4 regions of the Pseudoalteromonas sp. RWi3 genome follow, and region 3 is predicted to be linked to each of the others. Evidence: predicted binding sites of a transcription regulator. Region 3 holds the regulator's gene; each other region holds the start of a gene.
What was found. Region 3 encodes ArgR, which controls arginine synthesis, uptake and breakdown. Its sites were predicted from a motif close to ANTGAATANNTATTCANT; they were not measured.
Positions count from the first base shown of each region.

Region 1: the regulator ArgR is predicted to act here: its motif matches at 5,073-5,090, upstream of ACFI4Z_RS08435 (OadG family protein).
Region 2: the regulator ArgR is predicted to act here: its motif matches at 4,196-4,213, upstream of gltB (glutamate synthase large subunit).
Region 4: the regulator ArgR is predicted to act here: its motif matches at 5,139-5,156, upstream of ACFI4Z_RS13425 (aspartate aminotransferase family protein).

Region 1 is NZ_JBHNYL010000004.1:256,487-264,692, reverse strand. Features, by position in the region: gene lepA (translation elongation factor 4) at 1-149, shown strand, start outside; gene lepB (signal peptidase I) at 175-1,110, shown strand; gene rnc (ribonuclease III) at 1,113-1,790, shown strand; gene era (GTPase Era) at 1,780-2,712, shown strand; gene recO (DNA repair protein RecO) at 2,732-3,418, shown strand; gene pdxJ (pyridoxine 5'-phosphate synthase) at 3,434-4,165, shown strand; gene ACFI4Z_RS08445 (hypothetical protein) at 4,218-4,409, opposite strand; gene ACFI4Z_RS08440 (DUF1328 domain-containing protein) at 4,463-4,633, opposite strand; gene ACFI4Z_RS08435 (OadG family protein) at 5,151-5,396, shown strand; gene oadA (sodium-extruding oxaloacetate decarboxylase subunit alpha) at 5,407-7,188, shown strand; gene ACFI4Z_RS08425 (sodium ion-translocating decarboxylase subunit beta) at 7,200-8,206, shown strand, end outside.
Region 2 is NZ_JBHNYL010000017.1:14,504-22,709, forward strand. Features, by position in the region: gene gltB (glutamate synthase large subunit) at 1-4,092, opposite strand, end outside; gene ACFI4Z_RS16540 (efflux RND transporter periplasmic adaptor subunit) at 4,868-6,121, shown strand; gene ACFI4Z_RS16545 (ABC transporter ATP-binding protein) at 6,159-6,869, shown strand; gene ACFI4Z_RS16550 (ABC transporter permease) at 6,873-8,186, shown strand; gene ACFI4Z_RS16555 (ABC transporter permease) at 8,196-8,206, shown strand, end outside.
Region 3 is NZ_JBHNYL010000005.1:121,181-129,386, forward strand. Features, by position in the region: gene ACFI4Z_RS09195 (ABC transporter permease) at 1-1,006, shown strand, start outside; gene ACFI4Z_RS09200 (ABC transporter ATP-binding protein) at 1,007-2,050, shown strand; gene ACFI4Z_RS09205 (Dyp-type peroxidase) at 2,097-2,996, shown strand; gene argR (transcriptional regulator ArgR) at 3,019-3,486, opposite strand; gene mdh (malate dehydrogenase) at 3,737-4,672, shown strand; gene ispB (octaprenyl diphosphate synthase) at 4,759-5,730, opposite strand; gene rplU (50S ribosomal protein L21) at 6,140-6,451, shown strand; gene rpmA (50S ribosomal protein L27) at 6,468-6,725, shown strand; gene cgtA (Obg family GTPase CgtA) at 6,864-8,018, shown strand; gene folA (type 3 dihydrofolate reductase) at 8,105-8,206, shown strand, end outside.
Region 4 is NZ_JBHNYL010000010.1:60,880-69,085, reverse strand. Features, by position in the region: gene speD (adenosylmethionine decarboxylase) at 1-38, opposite strand, end outside; gene ACFI4Z_RS13445 (OsmC family protein) at 126-539, opposite strand; gene ACFI4Z_RS13440 (DUF3802 family protein) at 631-978, opposite strand; gene astD (succinylglutamate-semialdehyde dehydrogenase) at 1,125-2,594, opposite strand; gene astA (arginine N-succinyltransferase) at 2,610-3,626, opposite strand; gene ACFI4Z_RS13425 (aspartate aminotransferase family protein) at 3,713-4,918, opposite strand; gene ACFI4Z_RS13420 (HDOD domain-containing protein) at 5,432-6,592, opposite strand; gene ACFI4Z_RS13415 (anthranilate synthase component II) at 6,644-7,225, opposite strand; gene ACFI4Z_RS13410 (YdcH family protein) at 7,575-7,823, shown strand; gene ACFI4Z_RS13405 (acyl-CoA thioesterase) at 7,908-8,206, opposite strand, start outside.

The DNA of each region.
Region 1 (8,206 bases), on a different contig from region 3:
ATGTAATCGCGAAATGTTACGGTGGTGATGTGAGCCGTAAGAAGAAACTTCTTCAGAAACAAAAAGACGGTAAAAAGCGAATGAAGCAGCTAGGTAATGTTGAAGTACCGCAAGATGCTTTCTTAGCTATTCTTAAAGTTGGTAAATAAGTTTCGTAGATAAAGGGATTAATGAATGGCTGGTTACTTTTCAATATTTTTAGTGCTTTTAACTTTAGGTTCAGGCTTAATTTGGTTAATTGACCACTTTATTTTTGCACCAAAAAGACATGAGCGTATCGCCTTAGCGAGTAACTCTGCTGGCGGAGAATTAGATGAAGAAACTGTTGCATTAATCGCTCCGGAACCGGCAATAATTGAAACGGCAAAATCAATCTTCCCGATGATTGCAGCAATCACGATATTTAGATCGTTTTTGTTTGAACCGTTTCAAATTCCATCGGGTTCAATGATGCCAACATTGCTTGTTGGCGATTTTATTCTCGTGCAAAAGTATTCATACGGGGTAAAAGATCCGGTTTGGCGTACTCAACTAGTTGATGTTAGTGAGCCTGAACGTGGTGATATCGTGGTATTTAAATACCCGCTCGATGAACGGGTTGATTACATTAAACGCGCCATCGGTTTGCCGGGTGATAAAATTGTATATCGAAATAAACGTTTATACATTCAGCCTAATTGTGAGCAAGGACAAGCACAAAAAGGTGATTTAATGTGTAATGAGTTTAATAAAATCGATATGGAAATCATCAACCGCGATGAGTTTAAGCAAGGCTCTATGGATTTAGTGCGTATAAATGAAAATTTAACCACATTAGAGCACGATATTTTAATAAACCCAGAAGCGCTTGAAATGAAAGGGCGTTACTATCAACAACCGGGTACACGTTCAGATGAATGGGTAGTACCGGCAGATCATTATTTTATGATGGGTGATAATCGCGACAATAGCCAAGATAGTCGTGTATGGGGCTTTGTACCAAAAGAAAACTTGGTGGGTAAAGCTGTCTTTATATGGATGAGTTTTGAATTTGATAATGGCCCAGATGACATTTTACCAGGCTGGGTTCCAACTGGAGTTCGTTTTGAACGCCTAGGTAACATTCAGTAACAATGAAAAAAAACGTAACAGAGTTATATAACAAAATAGGGTATACATTTACTGATCAAGGACTACTTGAACAGGCGATGACCCATCGTAGTCACAAAGGGCAGCACAATGAACGCTTAGAGTTTTTAGGAGACTCTATCCTAAGCTTTGTCATTGCCAATGCACTTTATGGTAAGTTTCCAAAAGCCCGTGAAGGTGATTTAAGCCGTATGCGCTCTACTTTGGTGCGTGGTCAAACTCTCGCTGAGTTTGGTCTTGAATTTGGTTTAGGTGACTATTTACGTTTAGGCCCAGGTGAACTTAAAAGTGGTGGTTTCAGACGCGAATCTACACTTGCTGATGCTGTTGAAGCGATTATTGGTGCAGTATTTTTAGATTCAGGCATTGATGTATGTGGTGATTTAATTTTGCAGTGGTATGAGCCAAGACTCGATGCAATATCACCTGGGTTAAATCAAAAAGATCCTAAAACATTACTGCAAGAATACTTACAAGCTCGTAAATTGTCTTTGCCAGGTTACACGGTCGTTGATACCAAAGGCCAAGCTCACAATCAAACATTCACGGTTGAATGTATTGTTGAAGGTATGGATAGCATAATCTCAGTAGGTAGCTCTCGTCGTAAGGCCGAGCAAAAAGCCGCTGAAAAAGCATTGAAGATACTTAAAAATGAATCTTGATACACTTATTCAACCTCATGAAGGTGAGCTAGACACTTATTGTGGCATGATAGCCATTGTTGGCCGACCCAACGTCGGTAAATCAACATTACTTAATGAAATTATTGAGCAAAAGGTAAGTATTACCTCGCGTAAACCTCAAACAACACGCCACCGTATTATGGGTATTCATACAGAAGGTAAGCATCAAGCTGTTTATGTAGATACACCAGGGTTACACGTTGAGGAAAAGCGTGCCATTAACCGTTTAATGAACCGCGCAGCATCAAGCTCAATCGGTGATGTTGAATTAATCATTTTTGTGGTTGAAGGCACTCATTGGAATGCTGATGATGAAATGGTACTCAATAAGGTAAGCCAAAGTGGCAAGCCAGTTTTATTGGTTATTAATAAGATTGACCAAGTCAAAGATCGTGATCTTGTATTACCGCATATGAAGTTTTTAGGCGATAAGTTTGACTTTATAGGTATTATGCCTGTGTCAGCGACACAAGGTAAAAATATTAACTTGATCAAAGATGAAGTAACGAAACGCCTTCCGCCGTGTGAATTTTACTTCCCAGATGACTATGTAACTGACCGCTCAATGCGCTTTATGGCAGCTGAAGTTATTCGTGAAAAGCTTATGCGATTCATGGGTGAAGAACTTCCATACTCTGTAACAGTTGAGATTGAGCAGTTTAAGTGGCAGGAAAATGGTGTTTGGCATATCAATGGTCTGATTTTGGTTGAGCGCGAAACACAAAAGCGCATGGTTATAGGTAACAAAGGCGAAAAGCTAAAAGTTATTGGCCGTGAAGCACGTAAAGATCTTGAAGAAATGCTTGATAATAAAGTGTTCTTAGAGCTTTGGGTAAAAGTAAAATCAGGTTGGGCTGACGATGAAAGAGCCCTGCGTAGTTTAGGCTATGGTGAAGATTAACTTCAGCCTAAATTAACCTATGGATAGCGACTTCTACACAGCATACTTATTACACCGACGTCCTTACAGCGACTCACAAGTAATGCTTGATATGCTCGTAGAAGGCGTTGGCCAATTGCGAATGTTAGCCCGTATTAGTGGCCGACAAGCAACAAAGCATAAAGCACAGTTACAACCCTTCCAAACTTTACTAGTAAATTACACTGGTAAACATGATTTAAAATATATTCAACGCTTTGAATTACATGGTGCACAATCGCCACTTGTAGGTGATCAGCTTTACTGTGGCTTTTATTTAAATGAACTCACTAACCGCATTGTGCCAATTAATGAACCCATTGATTACGCTTATCAGTTATATAAAACTCACCTTGCGCAGCTAAACCAACATCCAAACTTACAAGCGGTGTTGCGCTCTTATGAATTTCAGTTACTAGAGTTGCTCGGCTATGGTGTTGATTTTACTTTCGATGCGGCGGGCGATCCAATTGATGCGGCGCACACGTATAGTTACTATGCCGAATACGGTTTTGTTGCCCAAGACTTAAAAGGGGATGGGTTTACGGGAGCTCAGTTAAATGCAATTGCAGATCATGACTTTAGTGCACCTGATGTGCTATATATGGCGAAACAATTAAGCCGTCATTTAATGAAGCCATTGCTTGGTAAAAAACCACTAAAAAGCCGTGAGCTTTTTATTAAATAATTATATAGGTAAAAAATGAAAGACATTCTGTTAGGTATCAACGTTGATCATATCGCAACTTTACGCCAAGCACGCGGCACAAACTACCCAGATCCCGCTCATGCAGCAAGTGTAGCTGAACATGCTGGCGCTGATGGTATAACTATCCACTTGCGTGAAGACCGCCGCCATATTCAAGACCGTGATGTTTATGTGATGGCCAAAACTATTCAAACACGCATGAATCTAGAGATTGCAGTAACTGATGAAATGCTGGATATCGCATTAGATGTTAAGCCTGAGTATGTTTGCCTAGTGCCAGAGAAACGTGAAGAACTGACTACTGAAGGTGGTTTAGATGTTGTAGCAAACTTTGAAAAAATTAAATCAGCTACAGCAAAGCTGACTGCTGCGGGGATCAAAGTATCGCTATTTATAGATGCTGATAAATCACAGCTGGATGCCGCAAAAGCATGTAATGCCCCATTTGTTGAAATTCATACCGGCGCATATGCAGATGCTGAAAATGACATTGATATGAATAAAGAACTTGAGCACATTCGCCAAGGTGTCGAATATGCCGCTAGTTTAGGTATGACGGTAAACGCAGGACATGGTTTGCATTACCATAACGTTAAACCCATTGCTGCAATGAAAGATATTTATGAACTAAATATTGGACATGCAATCATTGCCCGTGCAGCCATTGATGGCATTGATAAAGCGGTTCGCGATATGAAGCGCTTGATGTTAGAGGCTAGAGCCTAATTTAATCAATAAAAAACGACTCGGATGAGTCGTTTTTTATATTATGCTTGAATTAACAGTTAGTTTCTTCGGCTTTTACGCCTTCTTTAACTTCTTCACATGCATCTTCTATTTTGTTACCGACATCTGTTACTGCTTCATCAATGCGCTCACCGGCTTCTTCGGCATGATTGTCTTCACAGCCCATAATAAAAGCACTTGCGAAAAGGGCGATAACGGCAGTCTTTACTGTTGTAGATTTCATAATGTAATTCCTTGTAAATAAATAATAAATAAATCAGTATGTATATGTTTCGACTAAGGTGTTTTGCCTTGTAGCGCACCTGAAACTAGTGAAATAACTAATAATACTAAAAATATAAAAAATATAATTTTGGCAATTCCTGCTGCGGCACCTGCGATGCCACCAAAACCTAACACTGCAGCAATAAGTGCAATAACTAAAAATGTAATTGTCCAGCGTAACATTGTCGTCTCCTTGGTTTGTTAATTTGTACGAATTAGTTAATGCTAGTTATGTGCCATAAATTTAGTTGTTTATTTTCAGTGGGTTGACTTTAATTGGTAAGCGGGTGAAAAAAATGTGTAAGTAATATTTACTTTATTACGTGTAACTTATGCTTGCTGTTATATATTCCTTTATTAAGCTATTTTTTGGTAAGACCAATTTAACTTTCTTTATATTTTAATTCTGAACTAGTTGGTTTTATAAGTTAAAAATTAAAAATAGTCATGCTAATTAAGTTAGCTCATAACTTTTAGCTATATTGACTATTTTTGTAATCTATATCACAGCAAATAATACCAATATTGAGAGTGTTAAGTTAAGTGTGGGTATGTTATTTTAATATTAATTGGTTTTACCAATTTACAAAGCTTGGATAGGGTTCCTATCTTTGCTATGATTGCTGAATAATTATTTATATAAACTGGTTTATTACCCACTTGTGGTGTGGGTTGCAAATTTTGTATTTAGGGGGTCTGCATGGATATTGGTCAATCACTTGCAACAGCAGCAAATTTAATGGTTACTGGTATGGTGGGTGTTTTCATTTTTTTATCATTGCTAATTTCAGCAATTACACTCATGTCTAAATTAATGAGTCGATTTGAAGAGCCTGTGGCTGAAGCTACACGCACTCCATCGCTCAAATCTCAAGGTGTGCCTAGTGGCCACATCGCTGCAATCAGTGCCGCGATTGCTCAATACAAAAATAATCAAAAACAATAAGGGGTGTCCTATGGCTAAATTAAAACTTACTGAGTTGGTACTCAGAGATGCACATCAATCTTTGTTAGCAACACGCATGCGCTTAGATGACATGTTGCCTATAGCTGAAAAATTAGATAACGCAGGCTATTGGTCTATAGAATCTTGGGGTGGGGCAACATTTGATTCCTGTATTCGTTACCTAGGCGAAGATCCGTGGGAGCGCATCCGTGCACTTAAAAAAGCAATGCCAAATACGAAGCAACAAATGCTACTGCGTGGTCAGAACCTTTTAGGGTATCGTCATTACGCTGATGATGTGGTCGAAAAGTTTGTTGAACGAGCCCATAAAAATGGTGTTGACGTTTTTCGTATTTTTGATGCGATGAATGATGTGCGTAACCTTGAAACAGCTATCAAAGCTGCAATAAAAGTGGGTGCACACGCGCAAGGCACTATTTCATATACAGTCAGCCCAGTTCATACACTTGATATGTGGTTAACCTTAGCTAAGCAGTTAGAAGATTTAGGTTGTCACTCAATTTGTATTAAGGATATGGCAGGTTTACTTAAGCCTTATGACTGTGAGCAATTGATCAAAGGATTAAAAGAAACTGTTTCTATTCCTATCGCAATGCAATGTCATGCAACTACTGGTTTGAGCACCGCGACTTATCAAAAAGCAATAGATGCCGGTATTGATATGCTCGATACAGCAATTTCGTCTATGAGTATGACTTACGGCCACAGCGCAACAGAGACCATTGTTTCAATTGTTGAAGGAACTGATCGCGATACTGACTTGGATCTAAACCAGCTAGAAGAGATTGCAGCCTATTTTCGTGATGTTCGTAAAAAGTATGCGGCATTTGAAGGCAGTTTAAAAGGGGTTGATGGTCGTATTCTATTAGCCCAAGTGCCTGGCGGTATGTTGACTAACATGGAAAACCAATTAAAAGAGCAGGGTGCAGCTGATAAGCTAGACCAAGTACTTCTTGAAATACCACGTGTACGCGAAGACTTAGGCTTTTTACCATTAGTAACACCTACCTCACAAATTGTTGGTACTCAAGCTGTATTGAATGTACTAACTGGCGAACGTTACAAAACCATCACAAAAGAAACGGCGGGTGTGCTAAAAGGTGAGTATGGTTCAACGCCAGCGCCTATGAATAAGGAACTTCAAGAACGCGTACTTGATGGTGGCGAAGCTATTACATGTCGTCCAGCAGATGTACTTCAGCCTGAGCTTGAAACGCTACACACAGAGTTGTTAAAAGAAACGCAGGAGCAAGGATTAGAGCTAGCAGATGAACAAATTGACGATGTTTTAACATACGCATTGTTCCCTCAAATTGGCTTAAAGTTCCTGAAAAACCGTAACAACCCAGATGCATTTGAAGCAGTACCAAGTGCTGAATCAGCTAAGCAAGACAAGCCTTCTAGCAACAAGCCTAATAACAATACCGTTAAAGCAGAGCAATACAGCGTTAAAGTTGATGGCAAAGTATATGATGTTGTTGTTGCCCAAGGCGGTGAGTTAAAAGAAGTAACACTTAAAGACAGTGAGTTAATTCCTCAGTCTGCATCAGTTGCATCTGGAGAAACATTGAATGCTCCACTTGCGGGTAACATTTTTAAAATCAAGGTTAAAGCGGGTCAAGCAGTGAATGCGGGTGACGTTGTGATGATCATGGAAGCGATGAAAATGGAAACTGAGATCCGTGCCACACACAGTGGAACGATTGCAGAAGTACTCGTTGCTGAGGGTGACTCTGTTACAACTGGTGACGCTATGATTTCAATGGCTTAGGAGTGTAGAGGATGGAAGCATTACTAAATCTTTGGCAAGCAACGGGTATCGCTAATTTCACGTTTCCTGCATTAATCATGATCGCAGTAGGGTGTTTATTATTATACCTCGCGATTTCGCGAAACTTTGAACCATTATTATTGGTGCCCATTGGTTTTGGTGCCATATTAACTAATATCCCCGTTGCGGGCTTATCAGACCCCGGTGGCTTGTTGTATTACGTTTATCATATTGGTATTGATACTGGTGTGTTTCCGTTATTGATCTTTATGGGGGTTGGGGCATTAACTGATTTTAGCGCCCTGATAGCAAACCCTCGTATGATGTTACTTGGTGCTGCTGCTCAGTTTGGTATTTTTGCTACGTTATTCGGTGCTATCTTACTTAACTATGTACCTGGTTTTGAGTTTTCATTACAAGATGCATCTGCGATTGCAATTATCGGTGGTGCTGATGGTCCAACAGCTATTTTCTTAGCATCAAAATTAGCGCCAGACTTGCTCGGTGCCATTGCTGTAGCTGCGTATTCTTATATGGCACTTGTGCCGATTATTCAGCCGCCAATTATGCGTGCACTTACAACGCCAGAAGAGCGCAAAATTCAAATGCCACAATTACGTTCAGTGTCTAAGAAGGAAAAAATCATTTTCCCTCTAATGGTCTTGGGTTTGACTATGTTGTTCTTACCTGCTGCAACACCACTTGTAGGCATGTTTTGTTTAGGTAACTTAATGCGTGAATCGGGTGTGGTTGATCGCTTAAGTAATAGTGCACAAAATGAGATTATCAATATCACAACGATTTTCTTAGGTTTAGCTGTAGGGTCTAAATTAGCCGCAGACAAGTTTTTAACTGTCGAAACACTGGGTATTTTAGCGTTAGGCGCATTGGCGTTTTCTATCGGTACAGCGTCAGGTGTGTTTATGGCAAAAGGTTTGAATAAGTTATCTAAATCACCGATAAACCCATTAGTGGGTGCAGCGGGCGTTTCTGCCGTACCAATGGCTGCGCGAGTAGT
Region 2 (8,206 bases), on a different contig from region 3:
GTTATCACCTAAGCCCTCTACAACCGCTTGCACACCTGAGTTACGCACAGCAAAACGCTCACCTGCACAGCCTGCAGCAAATAACTTGCCGCCTGTAGCACCGTATAAACACGTGTTACCAGCAATCGTTGCTTTGTGGCTTTGAAATGATGAACCTAGCGGCGGACGAATAACTAACTTACCGCCAGCCATGCCTTTACCAACGTAATCGTTTGCATCACCTACAAGTGTCATCTCTAGGCCACCGGCATTCCACACACCAAATGATTGACCAGCAGTACCATGCAATTCAATTGATACAGGATCAGCAGCCATACCTTGGTTACCGTGTTTATCAGCTATATAGCCTGATAACATCGCTCCAACTGAACGGTCAGTATTACAGATACGATTAACCAGTGAAATTCCCGTACTTTCATCGATTGCTTGTTGTGCTTTTTCAAGTAACGTTTCGTTTAATTTACCTAAGTAATGTGACGAATTCGGTGCGCTACAATAAAGTGTTTCGCCCGTTGGGTTATTTGGCTGAGCAATCACAGAAGATAAATCAATCTTTTGTTGCTTCGCGGTTTTGCCTTCAATCGCTTCAAGTAAATCTAAACGGCCAATTAAATCGGTTAAATTTGCTACACCAAGACTTGCCATGATTTCGCGTGCTTCTTGTGCAATAAACTTAAAGTAGTTCATCGCCATTTCTGGCAGACCATGGTAATGATTTTGACGCAGTGTATCGTCTTGTGTTGCAACACCGGTTGCACAGTTGTTTAAGTGACAAATACGTAGATACTTACAGCCTAGTGCAACCATAGGTCCAGTACCAAAACCAAAGCTTTCAGCACCTAAAATAGCGGCTTTAATAATGTCTAAACCTGTTTTTAATCCGCCATCTGTTTGTAGACGAATACGATGACGCAGGCCATTTTCAACCAATGCCTGTTGGGTCTCTGCAAGACCAAGCTCCCATGGGCTACCCGCATACTTCACGGATGTTAATGGACTCGCACCGGTACCACCGTCATAACCTGAGATAGTGATTAAATCGGCATAAGCTTTAGCAACACCCGTGGCAATCGTACCCACTCCTGGCTCTGATACTAGTTTGACCGAGATGAGAGCTTTAGGGTTTACTTGTTTTAAATCAAAAATTAGCTGGGCTAAATCTTCAATTGAGTAAATATCGTGATGTGGTGGAGGCGAAATAAGGGTCACACCGGGTACTGAATAGCGCAGTTTAGCGATATACGGCGTTACTTTTTCACCTGGTAATTGGCCACCTTCGCCTGGTTTTGCACCTTGCGCCACTTTGATCTGAATAACATCAGCGCTGCGTAAGTAATGTGGTGTTACACCAAACCGGCCCGAGGCAACTTGCTTAATGCGCGAGTTTTTCTCAGTCCCGTAGCGTAGTTTATCTTCACCACCCTCACCTGAATTTGAGCAACCGCCTAAACGGTTCATCGCAATAGCCAGTGCTTCATGTGCTTCTGGTGACAACGCACCAATACTCATTGCCGCAGAGTCAAAACGTTTGTATAACTCAGTAGCAGGCTCAACATCATCAATGTTTATACCTTTCTCTGGCAATTTAAGCGCAAGCATGTCACGTAAAGTTGAAACTGGGCGCTTATTAACTAAATCGGCATACACGTTGTAATCTGTGTATTCACCTGAACGTACTGCTTTTTGCAATGTTTGAATAACGTCTGGGTTGTAGGTGTGGTATTCACCGCCATGTACATATTTAAGTAAACCGCCATGGCTTAACAGCTTGCGTTTACTGTGCGCTAATTGATGAAGTTTACGTTGGTCTTCATCAAAGTCGCTAAAACATGCGCCCTTAATTCGACTAGCTACACCATTAAAACAAGTATCAACTACATTATCTGACAAACCAACAGCTTCGAATAACATTGAACAACGATATGACGCAACGGTACTTATGCCCATTTTCGACATGATCTTGTACAAGCCTTTGTTTATCGCATTACGATATGCAAGAGTCACTTCGCAGTAGCTTTTCTTAATCACTTTTGAGTCGCTCATCGCAACCAATGATTCATAAGCAAGATATGGGTAGATTGCCGTTGCACCAAAACCAATTAGTACAGCAAATTGGTGCGCATCTCGTACACTACCGGTTTCAATAATAATGTTTGACTCGCAACGCAAGTTGTTATCTACAAGGCGTTTTTGTACAGCGCCCACAGCCATCGCTGCTGGGACTGGTAATTGATTTTCATCAAAATTACGGTCGCTCAAAAACAACATTACACAACCTGAAGCCGCTTTTTCTTGCGCTTCATCACAAATACGGGTGACCGCATTAGCTAAGCCTTCTTCTTTGCTATAAGTAATGTCAATTTTACAATAGCTATAGTGCGCTTGGTCGGCACTCAGTAACTGCTGCATATCTGCATACATCAAAATCGGTGTATCGAACTGCAAACGTTTAGCGTGGCCTGTGGTTTCGTTAAATACATTTTGCTCGCTACCTATACAAGTAGCTAAAGACATAACGTGATTTTCACGAAGTGGATCGATTGGCGGGTTGGTTACTTGCGCAAATTTTTGGCGGAAGTAATCAAACAGCGAACGGTTCCCCTCAGAAAGTACGGCAAACGGTGTGTCATCACCCATAGAGCCTGTCGCTTCTTGACCAATTTCACCCATTACACGAATCACACTGTCGAGCTCTTCGTTAGTAAAGCCAAACATTTTTTGATATTTCAGTAAGGTTTGATCGTCAAATGAACGATTACCTGCATCTTGCTCTGATAATTGCTCGAATGGTGTTAAGCGTTTAACGTTTTCTTCAAGCCATGCTTTATAGGGGTGACGCGCTTTTAAATCTTGATCGATTTCATCAGAGTGCCAAATCTTGCCTAAATGTGTATCAATAACGAGAAGTTCACCCGGACCAACACGGCCTTTTTCAACCACTTCATCAGCAGTGTAATCCCAAATACCCACTTCTGAGGCAAGTGTAATAAAGCCATCTTGTGTGATCACATAACGCGCAGGACGCAAACCGTTACGGTCTAGATTGCAGGCTGCAAAGCGACCATCAGACATAACGATACCCGCAGGACCATCCCACGGTTCCATATGCATTGAGTTAAAGTCATAAAACGCACGTAAGTCATCATCCATCGCACGGTTTTTCTGCCATGCAGGTGGCACAAGCATTCGCATAGCGCGGAATAAATCCATGCCACCAGCTAAGAATAGCTCAAGCATGTTATCTAAGCTTGATGAATCTGAGCCAGTTTCATTAACAAACGGAGCCGCTGTTTGTAAGTCAGGTATAAGTGGCGATGCAAACTTGTACGAGCGCGCACGCGCCCACTGACGATTACCTTGAATGGTATTGATCTCACCATTGTGCGCTAAATAACGAAATGGTTGAGCAAGTGGCCAGCGTGGTTGTGTGTTTGTTGAAAAGCGCTGATGAAAAACACAAATCGCACTGGTCATACGAATATCAGCTAAGTCTAAATAAAAGTTAGGTAAATCTACCGGCATCATCAAGCCTTTGTAGATAGTCACTAATCCTGACAAACTCGCTATGTAAAAACCTTCATCGTTACTCAAGCGTTTTTCAGCGCGGCGGCGTGCTACGTATAAACGACGCTCTAAATCTTTCGGACGCCAACCCTCTGGTGCACTTACAAAAATCTGTTCAAAATTCGGGAGTTGTTTCTTGGCAATAGGGCCCAAACACGATGCATCTGTCGGAACAACACGCCACCCCTGAATATTAAGCGTTTCTTTTTCGAGTTCTTCACTCAATACATCTTTGGCAGTTTGTGCAAGTACTGGATCTGCGTTTAAGAAAATCATGCCAACTGCATAGTTTTTACCTAAATGCCAATTCTGCTCACTGGCGATTGCGCGGAAAAAACTATCTGGTTTTTGCAACAATAAACCACAACCATCACCTGTTTTACCATCGGCAGAAATACCACCACGGTGTTCCATACGGTCAAGACCGGTGATCGCTGTTCTTATTAAGCGATGACTAGCCTGACCATTGACCTGGGCTATTAAGCCAAAGCCGCAATTATCTTTTTCTAATTTTGAGTCGTATAACATAGACCCCTCCCCTTGCTACAACAGCTAGCTATTAATGATCTTCTCGACGGTTTGCTAGCAGACAGTCAAAACTATCGCCAATTGTACATAGAGTCAATAGCATTATGAATACATATTCATATTCTTGAATATTTCTCACGCAAGTACAATCTTTTTATTTCGTGCCATTTTTTAACATTTAGCCGATAAACACTCATTATTTTTTTATGACACTGGTGTCAAATTTAACAACTTGTAAAAAACAGCCAACCCACAAACCACAGTTTACGTAAACGTAAGTCACCCATAAAATGCATAAATATTCACTATCGAGTTTGAGTGATGATTATTGCTGTTTTACATTGAGTATTAAATTATTGCTTATATAGATGGCGTAATTTGAGTGTACTTTTAAACATTGACTCATGGCATAGCTCTGTTGAACTGCATAAAATACACATAAATGCATAAATACCGCTTCACAATAACAGGCCTATTTTCCTGCCCCCTCATAACAGCATTATGAAATTGACCTTAAGGGAATGCTCAAAAAAGTGTCCGCTGCGGACACATTTGCTGTCCGCGGACACATTAAAAAGGGCAAGTAAAAACATTTAATACAATAAATCAATAACTTGAAACTTGGCACAGTAATCGAATACATAAAACTAAGATATTAATAGGACACCATTATGTTTATTCTCAGTTTGTTTTTAGTCTCGCCAATTACCATGTTTGCCGTGAGCTTAATGATTACCTACCTCGAAGAATAGATATAAAAAATAAAGGAAGTCTCATGATAAAAGATACTAGCGCACAGGACACTTCTGTTGTCCAAACTAAAAGCTATAAGAAACCAATCATTATTGCCGCTGTAATTATGTCGCTTGTCGCATTGTGTGCTCAGGCGTTTATGGGTAATGAAAAAGGGTCTCTTTCTGTTGATAGAGATACATTACAGATTGCCCCCGTAACCCGAGCTACATTAATTAGGGATGTTTCAGCCAGTGGCAAAATCGTCGCTGCAAATGCACCAAAAATTTACAGCCCAGAAAGAGGCTATGTGGATTTACGAGTAAAAGCAGGCGATAACGTTAATAAGGGAGCAATTATTGCTATTGTTGAAAGCCCTGAACTCACTAACGAATTAAAGCAACAACAATCTGTATTAGCACGCCTAGACGGTGAGCTGAAACGCAAACACCTAGAGGCGCGCAGACAAAAACTTAGTTTAACTAAAGCTCTCGACCTCGCTCAAGTTGAACTTAATGCTGCTGATAGGGAAAACCGCCGCGCTAAACTTTCAATTTCTAGAAATTTAATTAGCCAAATTGATCTAGAAAAAGCAGTCGATGATTTAGCACGCGCAAAGCTTTCATACAAACATGCCCAACAAGAGGTAGCGTTAGCTAAGGATACATTAGCGTTTGAACTTCAAGCCGCTGAACGAGATTTAGCAAGGCAACAGCTTGTTGTTGACGAACTAAACCGACAAGTTAGCAACCTTACTATTGAAGCTAGCGTTGCCGGTATCGTAGGCAATTTATTAGTACAACAAAAAGAAGCTGTTTCGCAAAGCCAACCTTTAATGACCTTGGTTGATTTGAGTAACTTTGAGGCAGAACTGCAGGTCCCTGAAAGCTATGCAAATGAACTTGGGCTAGGCATGACAGTAGAGCTCACATTAGGGGCTAACAAAGTGCTAGGAACACTTAGTGCAATTTCACCGGAAGTTAATAACAGAGAAGTCACCACTCGGGTCAGGTTTAATAAAGAACTCACCGGTATTCGTCAAAACCAACGATTAACTGCCCGTATCTTGTTAGAAAACCGCGAAAATGTGTTACAGGTCAAACGTGGCGCATTCCTACAACAAGGAGGAACTCAAGCCTATAAAGTTGTAGGTGACTCTGCACAATTAATTGATATATCCATTGGTGCAACAAGTATCAGTGCCGTCGAAATGATCACAGGTGTAGAGTCAGGCGATCAATTAATAATTTCAACTTATGGTAATTTTAAAAACGCATCAACCTTATTACTTCGCTAATAGCCGCGTTTGAACAAAACAATGAAAGGACATAATCATGCTAAAAATGAACAATATTAGTAAAATATATCAAACTGAAATGGTGCAAACACATGCATTGCAAGACTTTAGTTTGCAAGTAGACGAAGGTGAATTTATTGCTGTCACTGGGCCTAGCGGTTCAGGTAAAACAACATTTTTAAATATTGCTGGCATGCTAGAACCCTTCTCTGAAGGAGAATACTTACTTGACGGTATTGATGTTGGCAAATTAAATGATAACCAACGTGCTGATGTTCGTAATCAAAAAATTGGCTTTATATTTCAAGGCTTCAACCTTATTCCTGATTTAAATTTATATGAAAATATTGAAGTACCTCTGCGCTACCGAGGTATTAAAGCAGCTGAGCGTAAACGTAGAATAGAGCAATGTTTAGAGCAAGTAGGCCTTGCCTCGCGCGCTAAACATCTACCGCAACAGCTTTCTGGCGGTCAACAACAACGGGTTGCGATCGCACGCGCACTAGCAGGCGAGCCAAGGTTTTTACTCGCTGATGAACCAACAGGTAATTTAGATAGCCTAATGGCACGCCAAGTAATGGAATTACTTGAACAAATAAATCGCGATGGTGCAACTATTGTAATGGTCACACACGACCCTGAGCTCGCCCGCCGAGCGCCGCGTAATATTCAAGTAGTCGATGGTCAACTCGCCGACTTTACCTTGTATCAAGGCGCGCAAAATCTGAAAAATGTTGCAGGAGCGTAAGCCATGCTATTACATTACTTTGATTTAAGTTGGCGTAGCTTTAAACGCACGCCATTGGTGAGCTTATTAATGGTTTTAGCCATTGCCATTGGTATTGGTGTCACCATGACAAGCCTAAGTGTTTATCACATGATGGCGAGCGACCCTATCCCTAGTAAAAGCAGCCAGCTGTTTAGTGTGCAACTGCAAATAATGGATGATGATAACACGTGGTGGACAAAAGATAATTTACCTCTTCAGTTGACATACAAAGATGCGACCAACTTATATCGTGCTAATACTGAAGGTAAACGCTTAAGTATGCTACGTAGTGGCTTTTCTATCTATACCGACTCAGACACCGTTAAGCCTTTTAGCAAAAGTGCGCGGATGACCACGCCTGAATTTTTTGACATGTTTCAACTCGAGTTCTTATATGGCAATAAGTGGTCGCAACAGCAAGAAGAAAACGCAGCCCCTGTCGTTGTCATAAGTGAAGAGTTGAATGAAAGGCTATTTGGTGGTGAAAACTCCGTTGGCAATATTATTTACCTTGATAACGAAAGCTATGAAGTTATTGGCGTCACAAAGAACTGGCCTTTAGTGGTTAAATACTACGATTTAAATAATGGTTCTTTTAACGAACCTGAGAGCATGTTTTTACCATTTAGCCTTGTTGAAGCGAAGGAGCTTGGTAACTGGGGTAATACCAATGGCTGGAAACATGAAGACGTTAGAAGCTTTAAAGCGAAGCTACAGTCAGAAATGGTATGGGTTCAATTTTGGGTGGAATTAAACAACGCACAGCAAAAACAAGACTATGAAACCTTTTTAATGGCCTATATGGAAGAGCAACAAAAGCGTGGCCGTTTCAATCGTAAAGAGCTTATTTACAGCTTGCGTGATGTGAATCAATGGATGGAGTACAACAATGTAATCAGTGAAGATAATAAAATCTTAGTCGCCTTAAGCTTTATGTTTTTAGCCGTATGTTTAGCCAATATTCTTGGCTTATTGTTAGCAAAATTTTTACGTCGCGCGCCTGAAGTCGGTGTACGCCGCGCTTTAGGGGCCAGTAAAAGGCAGGTATTTTTACAGCACCTTGTTGAAGTTGCAATGCTCGGATGTTTCGGTGGTTTAATCGGTATCGTACTTGCACAATTAGGGCTGTGGGGTGTTCGTCAAAGTTATGATTACTACTCATCAATCGCCACTATGGATATCACTATGCTACTCAGTGCACCCATTATTGCAATTACAACCTGTATCTTAGCCGGACTCTATCCTGCTTGGTTAGTATGTAAAACCAACCCTGCAATTTACCTAAAGAGCCAATAGGGGCATATTATGTTAGAGAT
Region 3 (8,206 bases):
AATGGCTGACTTTGCCACTGTTAATTACTTTGCGGTGAGTACACTTACAACGGCTGTTTACGATACATGGCTTGGCTATTATTCCCTAACAGCAGCCGCTAAAATATCCGGTATTATGTTATTAATGCTATTTTTAGCGTTAATGTTAGAGCGCTTTAGTCGCCGTGAGCAAGCTGTTTATGAACGTCAATCAGGTGTTAATAGTGAAACACTGTATAGTTTAAAAGGGTTTTACGCCTGGTTAGCAACGCTGTTTTGTTGTGCCGTGTTATTTTTTGCTTTTATATTACCAGTTGCTGTACTGCTCAATTATGCTTTTGCGTATGCTGACCAAGCATGGAATGATGCGTTTTTCTTGTATGCTTGGCAAAGTTTTAAAGTGGCTGCAATTGTGTGTGTTATCACCATTGTATTAAGTCTATTAGTTGTTTTTTATCAACGCATCGCAAAGCAGCAATATCCACTCATACCTGGTCGACTGGCCAGTACGGGCTACGCATTACCTGGCACTGTTTTAGCTATTGCAGTGTTATTACCCTTAACAATGCTTGATGAGAGGCTTAATGTTTGGCTGGAACCATTTGGTTTTTCGCCAGGCTTACTACTTAGCGGTACTTTATTTGCCATAATCTTTGCATATGTTGTACGATTTTACGCCATTGCCCATGGCGCTGTTGAAGCGAGCTTTATGCGTATTAGCCCTTCGTTAGATATGGCTAGCCAATCAATGGGAAAAAGCCAAGGACAAACGTTAACAAAGGTGCATATTCCTCTGTTGCGCCGTGGTATTCTAACAGCTGGTTTGTTGGTATTTATTGAGTGTATGAAAGAGCTTCCGGCGGCATTATTACTTAGGCCTTTTAATTTTGAAACCCTTGCAACGCATGTGTTTCAATATGTGAGTGATGAGCAGTTAGAGCTTGCTTCAATTTCAGCGCTCTCGATTGTTTTAGTGGGGCTTGTGCCATTGTACCTTGTTAACCGCTCAATGGAGCAACGTAGTTAAATGAGTAGTTTAGTTTTAGAAAATTTATCGTACCAATATAACGGTACTTCAGTGATTGAACACTTAAACTTAACTGTTGCAAAGGATGAGATTGTTTGCCTGCTTGGTGCCAGTGGCTGTGGTAAAACGACCACGTTAAAAGCTATTGCAGGCATTATTGAAGCGAAGCAGGGAAAAGTATTTATTGACTCAAAGTTAGTGTCGGATGAGCAGTCATTTTTAGCACCAGAGCATCGTAATATAGGCATGATGTTTCAAGATTATGCGTTATTCCCACACTTAACGGTTGCTGATAATATTGCTTTTGGCCTAACAAACATGACTAAAGCGCAAAAAAAAGAACGTGTGACTGAAATGCTGGAGCTAGTTCATTTACTTGGGTGTGCAACACGTTTTCCTCACCAACTATCTGGTGGGCAGCAGCAGCGCGTAGCCATTGCTAGAGCACTCGCTTACAAGCCTAGTTTACTGTTACTAGATGAGCCATTTTCCAATATCGACACGCAGGTACGCTTTGAGTTGATTGCAGATATTCGCCGTATAATAAAAAATCAGCAAGTTTCAGCAGTATTTGTTACTCACTCAAAAGAAGAGGCATTTGCATTTTCAGATAGTTTAGCTGTCATGCACGAAGGTAAAATTGCGCAACAAGGCTCTCCTGAACAGCTTTTTAGTATGCCAAATTCAAAGGTAGTTGCGGAATTTCTCGGTCAGGGCATATACTTAGATGCGAAAGCAGTTACAGCAACAGAGTATTCAACCTGTTTTGGGCAGGTTAAATCCTTGCAAGCACATAACCATAAATCAGATATAGGGCAGTTATATATTCGCCCACATCATTTAGTTTTATCTGCTGTTTCAGAATCAGATAGCCACCCAGTGACCATATTAAGTCAGCGCTTTATTGGCTCATCTAATGTGTTTAAGGTGGCATTATGTGGTCAAGAGATAGAAGTTGCTGCCGAGCTAAGCCAGTCATTTAATATAAATGAACAGGTAACAATAAAAATAAAACCACACACGGTAAATTTTTTCGCTGATTAATTATCAAAGTGTAATGCTGTGTACAACCTAGAGTTAAGGAATCACCATGGCGCAAGCGCAATCAGGGATTTGTGCTGAAGCAAACTTACACGGTTTGCATTTGTTTTTTAATGTATTTGATGGTCATGACGAGTCACTACGTAAAAAGCTAAAGCGTGTTAGCATTATTCAAGATGAATTCTCAGATCAGTTTTCAGAATCAATGCTCTCAAGCTTTGTTGCTGTAGGTGCGCAATATTGGCCCCACATACTCCCTGAGTTTATTCCTAGTCAACTACAAAGCTTTCCTAATATTACTCACAATGATCACGTTATGGCAGCACAGCCATTCGATTTGTTTGTTCAGATTCGCTCAGATAGAGAGGATGTAAATCACTTATTTGCGTTACAGATTCTAAAGCTATTTTCACCTGATGTTGAGTTGGTTGAGCAAGTTCGTAATTTTAGGTTTTTAGATGGCCGTGATTTTAATGGTTTTATACTTGGTGGCGACACACCACATGGGCGACAAAAGCGAGCCACCGCATTGGTTCATAAGGCTGATAACTTTGAAGATCAGGGGAGTTATATACATGTCCAGCGTTATAAACATGATTTGACAGTATGGCAGCATTTATCGTTACATGAGCAAGAGCAAATTATGGGGCGAACCCGCCTCGACAATACGCCATTGAACCCTGAGGTTCAAACTAGTCATGCAGCACGAACGGAGCTCAAAGATGAGCAAGGGCATCCATTATTACTTAACCAAAGTATGCCATATGGCGATGTTCATGAGCAGGGGGTATTAGCAATACACTGTGCTGCAAATGGTAGTGTATTTGAAAAGGTGCTGCAAAGCCGATTGGGGCAAGGGGAATATTATGACCACTGGCTTGATTTTACTCAAGCAGACATGGGATCCGCATTTTTTGCCCCATCGATTAACTTTTTAAAACAGTTATAACTTAACCTGAGGTTTGGGTTATTTATACAGTATCAAATAAGATTCGCACACGTTCCAATGTCACGTCAATTTCAGATATTTTGGCTGGTGCAATAAAAATGGTATCGTCACCTGCAATCGTTCCTAGTACGCCATCAGCTTTACCTAATGAGTCTAATAAACGGGCTATTAACTGTGCAGCACCGGGGCTTGTACGGATTATAATCATCATTTCATTATGCATGATATCAATGACTAATTGACGAAGTGGGCTTTTTGCTGTCGGCACCCCCATCTCAGCCGGTAAGCAATAAACCATCTCTTGTTTAGCATTACGAGTTCGTACGGCACCAAATTTACTTAACATGCGTGACACTTTACTTTGGCTTATGTTATCAAAACCTTGGTCTTTTAATGCGTCAACAATCTCACCTTGGGACCCAAAGTTTTCTTCTTTTAAAAGTGATTTAAAAGCTTTAACTAGCGCTTCTTGTTTATCTTGTGGTTGCATGTTGTTGTCTGCTTTGTTATTTGATGCTCTAAATTCTACACAAAAATGCATACTTATGCAGTAGTTGTTTTTATTACTGAATAAAAGGCATAAATAGCTGCTTGAGAATGATTTATTATCTCTTGCTCAAGTTATTTACAACTATGGTCGAAATTATGTGCAAAATAAGCAGGATAAATTTGTCTTTAGCCGTTAATTTCTTTATCTTAGTGCCACAAATATTTTCTACCTTAAATTACGGAGAATTCCAATGAAAGTTGCTGTATTAGGTGCTGCAGGCGGTATCGGTCAAGCGTTGTCTTTATTACTAAAAACAGGTTTACCAGCAGGTTCTGAGTTATCACTTTATGATGTTGCCCCAGTTGTTCCTGGTGTTGCTGTTGACCTTTCTCACATCCCAACTGATGTTAAAGTTGCTGGTTTCGGTGCCGATGCACTAGATCAAGCATTAACTGGTTGTGACATTGTACTTATTCCAGCTGGTATGCCACGTAAGCCAGGTATGGACCGTGCTGATTTATTCAACGTAAATGCTGGTATCATTAAAACATTAGCTGAAGGTATTGTTGCTAACTGTCCTAAAGCATTGGTAGGTATCATCACTAACCCAGTAAACGGTACAGTGCCAATTGTTGCTGAAGTATTCAAAAAAGCGGGTACTTACGATGCAAACCGTGTTTTTGGTATCACAACACTTGACGTAATTCGTTCAGAAGCATTCATCGCTGAGCTTAAAGGTGTTGATGTTGCTTCAGTTAAAGTACCTGTTATTGGTGGTCACTCAGGCACAACAATCCTTCCATTACTTTCTCAAGTTGAAGGTGTTACTTTCACTGATGAGGAAGTTGCAGCACTTACTCCACGTATCCAAAATGCGGGTACTGAAGTAGTAAATGCTAAAGCGGGTGGTGGTTCAGCTACATTATCAATGGGCGCAGCAGCAGCACGTTTTTGTATGTCTTTAGTAAAAGGCCTACAAGGTGAAGACGTTGTAGATTATGCATACGTAGCTGTTGAAGATGGCGATGCAGAATACTTTGCACACCCAGTACGTTTAGGCAAAAACGGCGTAGAAGAAATTCTTTCTTACGGTGAACTAAGTGCGTTTGAGCAACAAGCTAAAAACGACATGCTAGATACACTGAAAAAAGACATTCAAGAAGGTGTTGATTTCATCAACGCATAATCTTGCCATTATCGCCAAGCAGTTGGCGGTAATAAAAAAGCCTGCAATTGCAGGCTTTTTTTATGCTCGAAATCAAATCATTAATTTTAGTGACTACGATCAACCGCAATACGGGCTAGGCTAACTAACGCTTCTTTATAAGGTGAATCAGCTAACACAGATAAACAGGAAATAGCTTTATCTGCTTCTTCGTCTGCTTTATTCATAGTAAACTCAAGTGCATTTGTTTCTCGTAGAGCGCATAGAATTGCTTCTAAATGATCCATTCCATTGCTGTGCTCTATAGCGTCGCGGATTAACTGAACCTGCTCTGCATTTCCTTGCTGCATTGCATAAATAAGTGGCAGGGTAGGCTTACCTTCCGCGAGATCATCCCCAATATTTTTGCCTAATTGTTCAGCATCAGCATTGTAGTCAAGTACATCATCTACTAACTGAAATGCGGTGCCTAAATGCATGCCGTACAGATTGAGCGCTTTTAGCGTTGCTTCGTCTTGTTCAGTAATAACTGCTGCAAGCCCTGTCGCTGCTTCAAATAGCTTAGCTGTTTTTGAGTAGATAACCTGCATGTAGCTGTCTTCAGTCGTGTCAGGGTCATTGCAATTCATTAATTGCAGGACTTCACCTTCAGCGATTACGTTGGTTGCATCAGCAAGTATTTGCATGACTTGCATTTTGCCAATGCCAACCATGAGCTGAAAAGAGCGAGTATAGATAAAGTCACCAACAAGAACACTTGCAGCATTACCAAACTCAGCATTTGCAGTGGGTGTGCCACGGCGTAAGTTAGATTCATCAACAACGTCATCATGCAGCAAGGTTGCTGTGTGGATAAACTCCACAATGGTCGCCAGTGTAATATGATCACACCCTTTATAGCCAAGTGCTTTAGCGGCTAAAATAGCCAACATAGGGCGAACTCGCTTGCCACCACTATTTACTATATATAAGCCAAGTTGATTGACTAATGCTACATCAGAGCGCATTTGTGCGTGAATAAGTTGATTGACGTCATTCATATCGTTTTCGATTAACGTCTGGATAGCTTTTATATCCATTGATCTCCGAGCCAATTTTAATGGGTATACGGTGCCGATTGTACAACAAAAAACGCGCTTGCTCGATGTTTTGTGACAATTCGCTGAAAAAACAGGTTTAAAATACTAAATTTAGCCTTTATTACGAGAGATAACTTAAAAGTGGTGATAATTCACGCGGTTGTTTTTTATTCATCAAGCGATATTTAGTTGCTGTAATTTATTTGTCATCATGGACAAAAAAGCACTTGGCATAATGCTAATTTAATATAAAATAGGTGAAAATATTGAATTGCTCTCAAAGCAGCTATTTTTTATTCATTTAATTAAAAAACGGGCTTGCTAGTTTTTGCACATTAGCGTAAACTTCGCGCCCTATTGAAGAATATTTTAGTTGCGTCGATTTGAGGGCGCACAGACGGAGTTAATTATGTACGCGGTTTTCCAAAGTGGTGGTAAACAGCACCGTGTGACTGAAGGTCAAACAATTCGTCTTGAGAAATTAGACGTTGAGACTGGTGCAGCAGTTGAATTTGATTCAGTACTTTTAGTTGCTGATGGTGAGAAAATCGAGATCGGTGTACCGTTCGTAAACGGTGGTAAAGTAACAGCTGAGGTTGTTTCACATGGTCGCGGTGAGAAAATTAAGGTTGTTAAATTTAGACGCCGTAAGCATTCTCGTAAGCAAATGGGCCATCGTCAATGGTTCACAGAAGTTAAAATCACTGGCATTAGCGCTTAATTAGAGGTACTTAGAAATGGCACATAAAAAAGCAGCTGGTAGTACTCGTAACGGTCGCGATTCAGAAAGCAAACGCCTAGGTGTTAAGCGTTTTGGTGGCGAATCAGTTCTAGCGGGTAGCATCATTGTACGTCAACGTGGTACTCGTTTCCACGCTGGCGCAAACGTAGGTATCGGTAAAGACCACACTATCTTCGCAAAAGCAGATGGTAAAGTTCAGTTTGAACAAAAAGGTCCTTTAAACCGTAAATACGTAAGCATCGTATCTGAGTAATCAGAGCCGGTTCTTAAAAACCCCGCCTTTGCGGGGTTTTTTGTTTTAAGCCTCTGTAAATATATACCCAAGCCTGCAATTAAGTTGGCTTGGGTATATAATAGTGTTATTAACAAGCCAATCCTAAAGTGAGTAATCATGAAGTTTGTAGATGAAGTAGAAATTCGCGCAGAAGCTGGTGACGGTGGCAGCGGTATCGTGTCTTTCCGTCGTGAAAAATATGTGCCGGACGGTGGCCCTGATGGCGGCGATGGCGGTGATGGTGGCAGTGTTTATCTACAAGCGGATGAAAACTTAAATACCTTAATAGATTACCAATTTGAGCGCTTTCATCGTGCTGAGCGTGGAACGAATGGCCAAAGCCGTAATTGTACAGGTAAAAAAGGTGAAGACCTTTACATAAAAGTGCCTGTGGGTACGCGTGTAACTGATGTTGATACACAAGAGTCATTAGGTGATTTAACTCAGGATGGTCAGCGTTTAGTTGTTGCTAAAGGTGGTTTTCATGGCTTAGGAAACGCACGCTTTAAATCAAGTACTAACCGCGCGCCACGCCAAAAAACGTTAGGTACGCCTGGTGAAGTTCGTATGCTAAAGCTTGAGCTAATGCTATTAGCTGATGTTGGCTTGCTTGGGTTACCAAATGCAGGTAAATCTACTTTTATTCGCAGCGTATCTGCTGCAAAACCAAAAGTAGCTGATTATCCGTTCACTACACTTATCCCTAATTTAGGGGTTGTTCGTCCTGATGCGAATAAGTCTTTTGTTATTGCAGATATACCTGGTTTAATAGAAGGTGCATCTGATGGAGCTGGCTTAGGTATTCGATTCTTAAAGCATCTTGAGCGCTGTCGTGTGCTATTGCATATAATCGACATTATGCCTGTGGATGGTTCAAGCCCTGTTGATAATGCATTTGCCATTATTAATGAGTTGCATCAATACAGCCCTAAGCTTGCTGAAAAGCCACGTTGGTTAGTATTTAATAAAATAGACTTATTGCCTGAGGATGAAGTGCAGGTATTGTGTGAGCAAATTGCCGAAGAGTTGGGTGAAGAAACAAATATCTACCGTATTTCTGCAGTTAATAAGCAAAATACGCAAGCACTTTGCCATGATATTATGGCGTTGCTTGATAGTATGCCTAAAGAAAAGTTTGTCCCAATCGAGGATGAAGAGGTTGAATTTAAGTGGGATACTTACCATAAAGATGCAACCAAACATACTGATGACGATGATTGGGAAGATTGGGACGAAGATGATTACGACGTAGAAGTTGTTTACGAGCGTTAATAGAAAATAGATTTATATAAAAAGGAGCTTATGCTCCTTTTTTCTTTATTCATTAAAAAGTATTAGGTGGTTTTGTGAAAATTTCAATGATTGCAGCAATGGCTAATAACCGTATTATTGGTAATGACAATAAAATGCCATGGCATTTACCTGCAGACTTGCAGCACTTTAAGCAAGTGACGATGAGT
Region 4 (8,206 bases), on a different contig from region 3:
AAGCCATGTAGTTTAATTTTATCGAAGGGTTTGTTCATGATAAACCAACCTATAAACTAGTGAAATCTGCCACTGCAGAATGAAAGTTCGCGGATTTTATACGAATTTCACCACGGGAAAAAGCGTTATTTTAGCTGTTGTTGCACAACTTCATGGCTGTGGGTAATTTCTACTGTTTTATCAAGCATTAATGCGACTGAGCAATACTTTTCAGCAGACAACTGTACAGCACGTGCAAGGTGTTTCTCTGAGACATTATCACCGGTAACAACAAAGTGTAGGTTTATCTTAGTGAACACGCGAGGAGCTGATTCAGCGCGTTCTGCGTTTATCTGTACTTGAACATCTGAGAAGTTTTGTTTGGCTTTTTTTAGAATGCTTACCACATCAACAGATGAACAACACCCTGCTGACATTAATACCATTTCCATTGGGCTCGGTGCTGCGCTGTCGCTGCCAGCATCAAAAACTACATTGTGGCCAGAATTAGAAAGACCAATAAACGTATCGCCTTCAACCCATTTTACATTCGCTTGCATATTATTTCTCAAAAAAATTATTTTCTTGATTGTATACCCAAGCCACCTCAAGATGCGAGTGTCGAAGAATAAAAAGCGATAATCCGTTTACTTAAGCCCCTTCAGCCACAGCATTATCAAATAAATTTTTCACTAGTCCAGCAAACTCATCAATAAATGCGTGCTGCTCTATGGTCACCTGTTTGCTGGTAACACTGCTGAGCACTTCTTGTAAATCATACACAATGCCATCAACCTCACGCACGATCATGCCACGCTGCTCTGTTGAAAGCTCTGTATGTTGCTCGCATAACAGCATCACATTTTCAGCTATATCGTCTTCAATTAACTCCATTATCGTAGGAGCGCCAGGTTTTATTTCGCCGGGCTTCTCAAATAACGCTAAATTTTGAGTAAGATACATGATGAGATCATCATACCCTTGCCTATCTAAAACCATAATTAAAACACCTGTAATAAAATTATTGGAACTCTAATGATTTAAGCAGAAAGCGCTTTTAATTGCTACCTTTGCTCAGTAACCAATACAAAAAAAGCAGCCTAGGCTGCTTTTTTAGTTATTTAGTACCAAACTAGAGTACAATATTAGTCAATTTTTAGACCTGGGCTCAATGTTGCTGGCATCGCGACTTTTTCAAGTTCAACTGAAGCAACAGGGTATGCGCAGTAATCTGCCGCATAATATGCACTTGCTCTATGATTACCTGACGCTCCAATACCACCAAATGGGGCTGCGCTTGATGCACCTGTTATTGGACGGTTCCAGTTTACAATACCTGCACGAATGCGACGCAAGAAGTGGTCATAATCAGCTGCGTTATCACTTAACAAGCCTGCCGATAAACCAAAGCTGGTGTCGTTTGCTTTATCAATTGCGCTATCAAAGTCTGTAAAGCGGAATACTTTTAATAAAGGACCAAAGTGCTCATCATCTGGGAAGTCAGTTACATTGCTACACTCTAAAATACCTGGTGTTACAAAACCTGTATTTTCAGTGTGTGTAAGCTCAACTAAAACTTCTGCACCTAGTTCAATTAATTGCTGTTGTGCTTTAGCCATACCTGCAGCGGCTGCTGATGAAATCATCGACCCCATAAATGGTTGTTCAGCATCATCGTAGTTACCTACTTTAATTGCCTGAGTCGCGCTAATTAATCCGGCTAGAATTGCGTCACCTTGCTCACCTGCTGGTAAAAATAATTTACGAGCACACGTACAGCGTTGACCACTTGAAATAAACGCAGATTGCAGAATATCGTGGATTGCCGCTTTAGTGTCTGCCACATCAGTAATGATAAGTGGGTTATTACCACCCATTTCTAATGCGAGAATTTTACCTGGCTGGCCTGCAAACTGTTCATGTAAAATATGGCCAGTGCGTGATGAACCGGTGAAAAACAAGCCATCAATCTCTTTATGTGCAGCAAGTGCTTTACCTGTTTCAACTTCACCTTGCACAAGGTTAATAACCCCAGCTGGTAAACCTGCTTTTTCCCATAGCTTAAGCGTTAGCTCAGCCACCATAGGCGTTAACTCTGATGGTTTAAATACCACTGTGTTACCGGCTAAAAGCGCAGGAACAATATGACCGTTAGGTAAATGGCCTGGGAAGTTATAAGGGCCAAATACAGCAACAACACCGTGTGGCTTGTGACGGATCATAGCGCGACCTTGTGGCATTGGGTTTTCAACGTCACCGGTGCGATCTAAAAAAGCCTTTTCAGAAATAGCGATTTTTCCTACCATGGCACCCGCTTCTGTACGCGTTTCCCATAATGGCTTACCTGTCTCTTGTGCTATCGCTACAGCAAGTTCTTCGCTATGTTCTTTTAGTGTTTCTGCAAACGTTTTTACAATCGCTAAACGTTCATCAAAAGATTTATCAGCCCAAGTGTAAAATGCTTCACGTGCAGAGCTTACTGCGCTATTTACTTGCTCAGCAGATGCCGAGTTAGCCTGCCAAATAACGTCGTTATTTGCAGGGTTTACTGAATTAAATGAATCGCCTTGGCCTTGTGACCATTGACCATTAATAAATTGTGCAGGATGAGTCATATACTTTCTCCTAAATTATAAGCTTGTTGCGGTAACGGTATCGCCCGCTTGTAAATAAAGTGCGTCTGCCATTACTTGTGGCAATGTAAGCTCTGCACTTGTCGCATCGAAGTTTAACTGTGCGACAGTTGCTCTAAAGTCATTTAATTTATCATTCGCCAGCATTACTGGCGTGTCACCGCTGTTTTCACCAATTTTCACGGTAAAGTTATTGGCATTACGAATAGTCGCAATATTATCTACTTTAGCTTCAACAGTTGGGCCCGCATCAAAAATATCAACGTAACCATTAAAGGTAAAACCTTCACTTTTTAATAACTCAATTGCTGGGCGTGTGTTGTTATGGACTTTGCCAATCACTTCTTGCGCATCTTTACTTAACAGGTTCACGTAAATTGGGTACTTAGGCATGAGTTCGGCAATAAACACTTTTTGGCCAATTCCTGTTAGGTAATCGGCTGTTGGAAAGTCCATTGAGAAAAAGTGCTCTTCGAGCCATTGCCAAAATGGGCTGTCGCCATTTTCATTTGATACACCACGCATTTCTGCAATAACTGTTTCAGCGAAACGCTGTTGATGTTGTTTTATAAACATAAAGCGTGCTTTTGACAGCAATTTACCGTTATTATTTTTACGGTAACCATCTTTTAGAAATAACGTACACAATTCAGTAGCACCGGTGTAATCGTTACAGAGCGTTAAAATATCAACCGCTTTGTATACATCAAGCGTACGTGATGAGTGAATCACTTTACTTAAATGATAATGGTAAAATGCATCATCTAAACCTACAGCGGCTTCAATAGCCGAAGTTCCGACGACTTCACCTGTTTCGCTATCTTCAAGAACAAACAAGTAACCTTCATCACCCGGGTGAGATGCACTTTTTGCGAATGAGCTTAATGAATGGTCTATTTTCTTTTGTAATAACGCTTCGTTATTCGGCAAAGAGGTAAAGCCATGGCCCGATTCGTGGGCTATTTTCAATAAAGCTGGGTAATCACATTGCTGGATTGGGCGAAGGATCATCATGAGTCCGCTTGCTCCCTTATATATAACGGTAAATTAGAATGTCAGGGCAAGCTTTCTACTTGCCCTAAATAAGATGGGACGGATAATTAACCGTTCACAACTTTAGCAACTGCTTTTTCAAAACGTGCCATACCTTCGCGAATATCTGCTTCAGGTATTACAAGTGAAGGTGTGAAACGAACAACGTCAGCACCTGCAACTAATGACATAACGCCTTCGTTGATACCGGCAACTAAAAACTCTTTCGCGCGGCCTTTAAACTGTTCGTTAACCACAGCACCAATTAATAAGCCTTGACCACGTACTTCAGAGAATACGTTGTACTTGTCATTGATTGCGGTTAATAACTCACGGAATAACGCTTCTTTTTCTTTAACGCCAGCAAGAACCTCTGATGTATTAACTGTATCAAAAGCCGCTTCACCCACAGCACATGCTAGTGGATTACCACCGTATGTAGAGCCATGCGTACCAATTTTAAGATGCTTAGCAATTTCAGTCGTCGTCAGCATTGCACCAATTGGGAAGCCACCACCTAACGCTTTAGCAGAAGTCAGGATATCTGGCGTTACGCCTAAACCTTGATATGCATATAGCTCACCCGTACGGCCAACACCTGTTTGCACTTCATCGAAAATAAGTAGCGCATTGTGTTTGTCGCATAGTTCGCGAACACCTTTAGCGAATTCGTCTGTTGGTGAGATGATACCGCCTTCACCTTGCAGAGGTTCCATCATTACGGCACATGTTTTATCTGAAATTAGCTTTTCAAATGCTGCTAAGTCGTTGTAATCACAATGTACAATATCACCAGGCTTTGGACCAAAACCATCTGAGTAAGCCGCTTGACCACCCACAGTAACTGTAAAGAATGTGCGGCCGTGGAAGCCTTTATTAAATGCAATGATTTGTGATTTTTCAGCACCGAATTCTTCAAGTGCTAAACGACGCGCTAGTTTAAGCGCCGCTTCATTTGCTTCTGCGCCTGAATTAGCAAAATAAACTTTATCAGCGAATGTTGCATCAACTAGCTTTTTAGCTAAGCGAAGTGCTGGTTCATTGGTCATAACATTTGATAAATGCCAAATTTTTTCACCTTGCTCTTTTAATGCATTTACTAGTGCAGGGTGACAGTGACCCAGACAGTTAACGGCAATACCACCAGCAAAGTCGATATACTCACGGTCTTGCTGATCCCATACGCGCGAACCTTCGCCACGAACAGGAATTACGCTTGAAGGTGCGTAGTTAGGTACCATTACTTGATCAAATAATTCGCGATTGACTGTCATTTTTATTCCTCTTAATTGTGATATCGCAGAGAGTGCAAAGCCGCTAGATTATAAACTTCATCACATGTTTAATGATGCAAATCAGCACAGCCTAAATTAAAAAAAGACTCTCTGGTTCAATTTTCAGGTAGCCATTATTTCAGAGTTTAACGCTATTGTCTCTTATAAAACTATCATGAAACCCTTGTAAATAAAGGGATTGAGATATTATTTCATAGATAGTGAATAACTATTTGCTACAAAATGTTGTTGCACTTTTGGAGTATCAAGCCGCTCTGTGACTCACTGCACGAGTCTGTCGCATTGAAATAGTAGAGATAGAATGGACTGAATGATGAATGAATAGTCGCAAAAAAATTAACAATTATTTTATAATTAGTCGAGTTTTAGCCTGTAAAAGTGAAAATAATACATTATTACTCTCAGAACAGCTGCTATTAGATAAACGCAATTACCTATAGCAGAGCCAAAGTCAGGCTGGCTTTGTCTCAATGGGTCAATCGTAGGGTGTGATCAATCTAATTTAATATGGAAGTTCTGTAAATTAACCTTCTCTAAATGCTGCAACTCAGATTTAGTAAAGTCTATATACTCAAACCACCGCTGTGCTTCATCGCTTTCAACCAACTGGTGCTCTGTGAGCGTAACATACTGCGAATAGCAGCGCGCTTTTTGCATTACCGCTGTTAAAGGCAACAGTGAATCACCCTTTGCAAGCCCTGTAGTCAGTTGCTCCATCACAAAGTTAAAAGGCAAATAACGAAATGCCATTTTTTCAATTACCTTGGCTGTTATTTTTAATGATTGCTCGCTGAGTAACGTACTCAAAAACAAAGGATCTGGCTTCAATTCTAACAATGCAGTATGTAAGTCTTTGTGTTGCTCTTCTCTGGCTAAAGTGACTTTACGACGCCAAACTAATTCAAATGTACGTAGATACAAGCGAACCAATGCTATTTTTCCAACATCCAATAACATCCCGAGTGTAAAAGCATGAATTTCATTGACGCCATTTAGTTTTGCAATTTCTTGTGCGGCAATTGCACATGCCATTGAATTATCACGTAGGCGGCGTTTAAGTAATGGAAAAGGCTCTGTGCTATGCGGCATCCAATGGCGAACAGCAAATGTTGGCACCACAAACTTTAAGTTATCAAGGCCTATGTATCGTAATGCAAGTGAGGGACTGTCGACCTTAACTGAGGTATGCTTATTACGCTGTTTGCGATAGTAGGGTAAGTTTACAAAGGTAACAAGCTCGCGTCCTAACCAACTTAGATCGTTTACAAGTGGCTCTAAACGACCAACCGACGCAGACTTTACAGACAATATATCTAAAATAGCAGGCACATTATCTTCAATACCAATTGTTTCATGTAATACACTGTCTATATCAGCAAGCTGCTTTTTCATTGCAGTTTCAATCGCATTATGAAGCTGCTGACTAGCCTGAGCGCGGTACTTATGGTGTGCTGTGCTCGTCTCTTTACGTTTCGTATGCGCCGCCATTTCTACTTCAAGTAATGTACGCTGCTTTATTGGTTCACCGTAATTAATCTCAAGCGTATGAATATAGCCAATTTGACGTTGCGCAAAGTTATGACCAAGCAATAAGTCATGTGCTCGCTGCTCTAAAACATTGGCGGTGATCTGTTGGCGCTTGATGTCTGTCATTTAATAATTTCTTTTATAAAGTAAGCGAAGAACGGTGAATTAACCCTAAGCCTAGAACCGAGTTAAAAAGTTGGCAAGTAATTCAAGCCCTTGTTCTGTTAATATTGCCTCAGGATGAAACTGTACACCTTCGAGAGCAAGCTCTTTGTGTACAAGCCCCATTATATACTCAAATTCGCCGCTAGGGGTTTGTGTCCACGCAGTTATACCAAGTTCAGCGGGTAACCCTTTCGGCTCAACAACCAATGAGTGGTAGCGACATACGGTTAACGGATTTGCCAATCCTTTAAAAACACCTTGCTCACGATGATATACCGGTGATGTTTTACCATGCATAACCTGTTTTGCGCGCACAACATTTGCACCTAATGCTTGGGCAATGGTTTGATGGCCAAGGCAAATGCCCAAAATAGGATAAATCCCTTTTAGTTGTTCAACAGCTTGTAATGAAATCCCAGCCTCAGTAGGTGAACAAGGCCCTGGTGATATCACTATATGCTGAGGATTTAGCTGCTTAATTTGTGCAATGCTTAACTCATCATTACGTTTTACCAACACCTCTTGATCAAGACGCTGAAAGTATTGCACCAAGTTATAAGTGAACGAGTCATAATTATCGATCATCAACAGCATGAATTAAGTAACCCAAAAAGCATCATCAGAATAATGGGGGGCATTCTATACCCAAACTACCTCAAGATGCGAGCGTCGTTGTTACTTCTTAAAAGGGATTGTCATTCTTGCAAAGTAACGTCTTGATATTGAGCCCCAGTGAAACGCTGAATTCTGCATATTAAGGTGACTGGGTCTATTTTCAATCAGAAGTTTCAGTTTCTTGTCAAAACAACTTAACTGCTGTTAAACCAGACTAACTCAAACAAAATAGCGATTCACTGTTGATTTATTATTAAACAACCCAAGCTCCATTTAGTGGGTAAGTAAATACCCCACTAAAGCAGCATTCATTTTAAAGGAGCAACATATGTTAGGCGAAGACCATTCATTAACTAAAGAGTTTCCTGAGTATCTAAACACGATTGCCACGTTAAACAGTGAAAGTACTGAATTTTCAGCTAAGGCTAAGCAATATAATGCCATTGATAAGGAGGTGCGGGTATTAGAGCTGCAAGATGCGCCCATTGATGACCAATCAATGCAACACATGAAAGTTAAACGCGCCGAATTAAAGGATTGGCTGCACCAAGAGTTAATGAGCGCTGACGCACCTTAGCCATCTATAGCCCACTAATGTGGGCTTTAAACATCTACCTTTAATTACTTCTGCTATTACGTAGCAAATTAAAACGAATAATCGCTACTTTTGAGCTGCAATTAAGTGCTCATTAAGAGCAAACTTTTCCTCACTAGATAACGCCTTTTTTTCTTTCGCTTTAAAGTCATAACGCACCATTACGGTTTTGCCTACCGCACAACATTTTCCCTGCTGGTATGCCTCTTGGCGAATAACAAAAGAGCTTGAACCAATATGTTCAATTGTAGATTTAACTTCAACTTCGTGACCATAAAAAAGCTCACCAACAAAACTCACTTCTACCTTAGCGATAATCAACTTCCAGTCATGCGGATTTAAATCAGGGGTAAAAAATCTAAAAA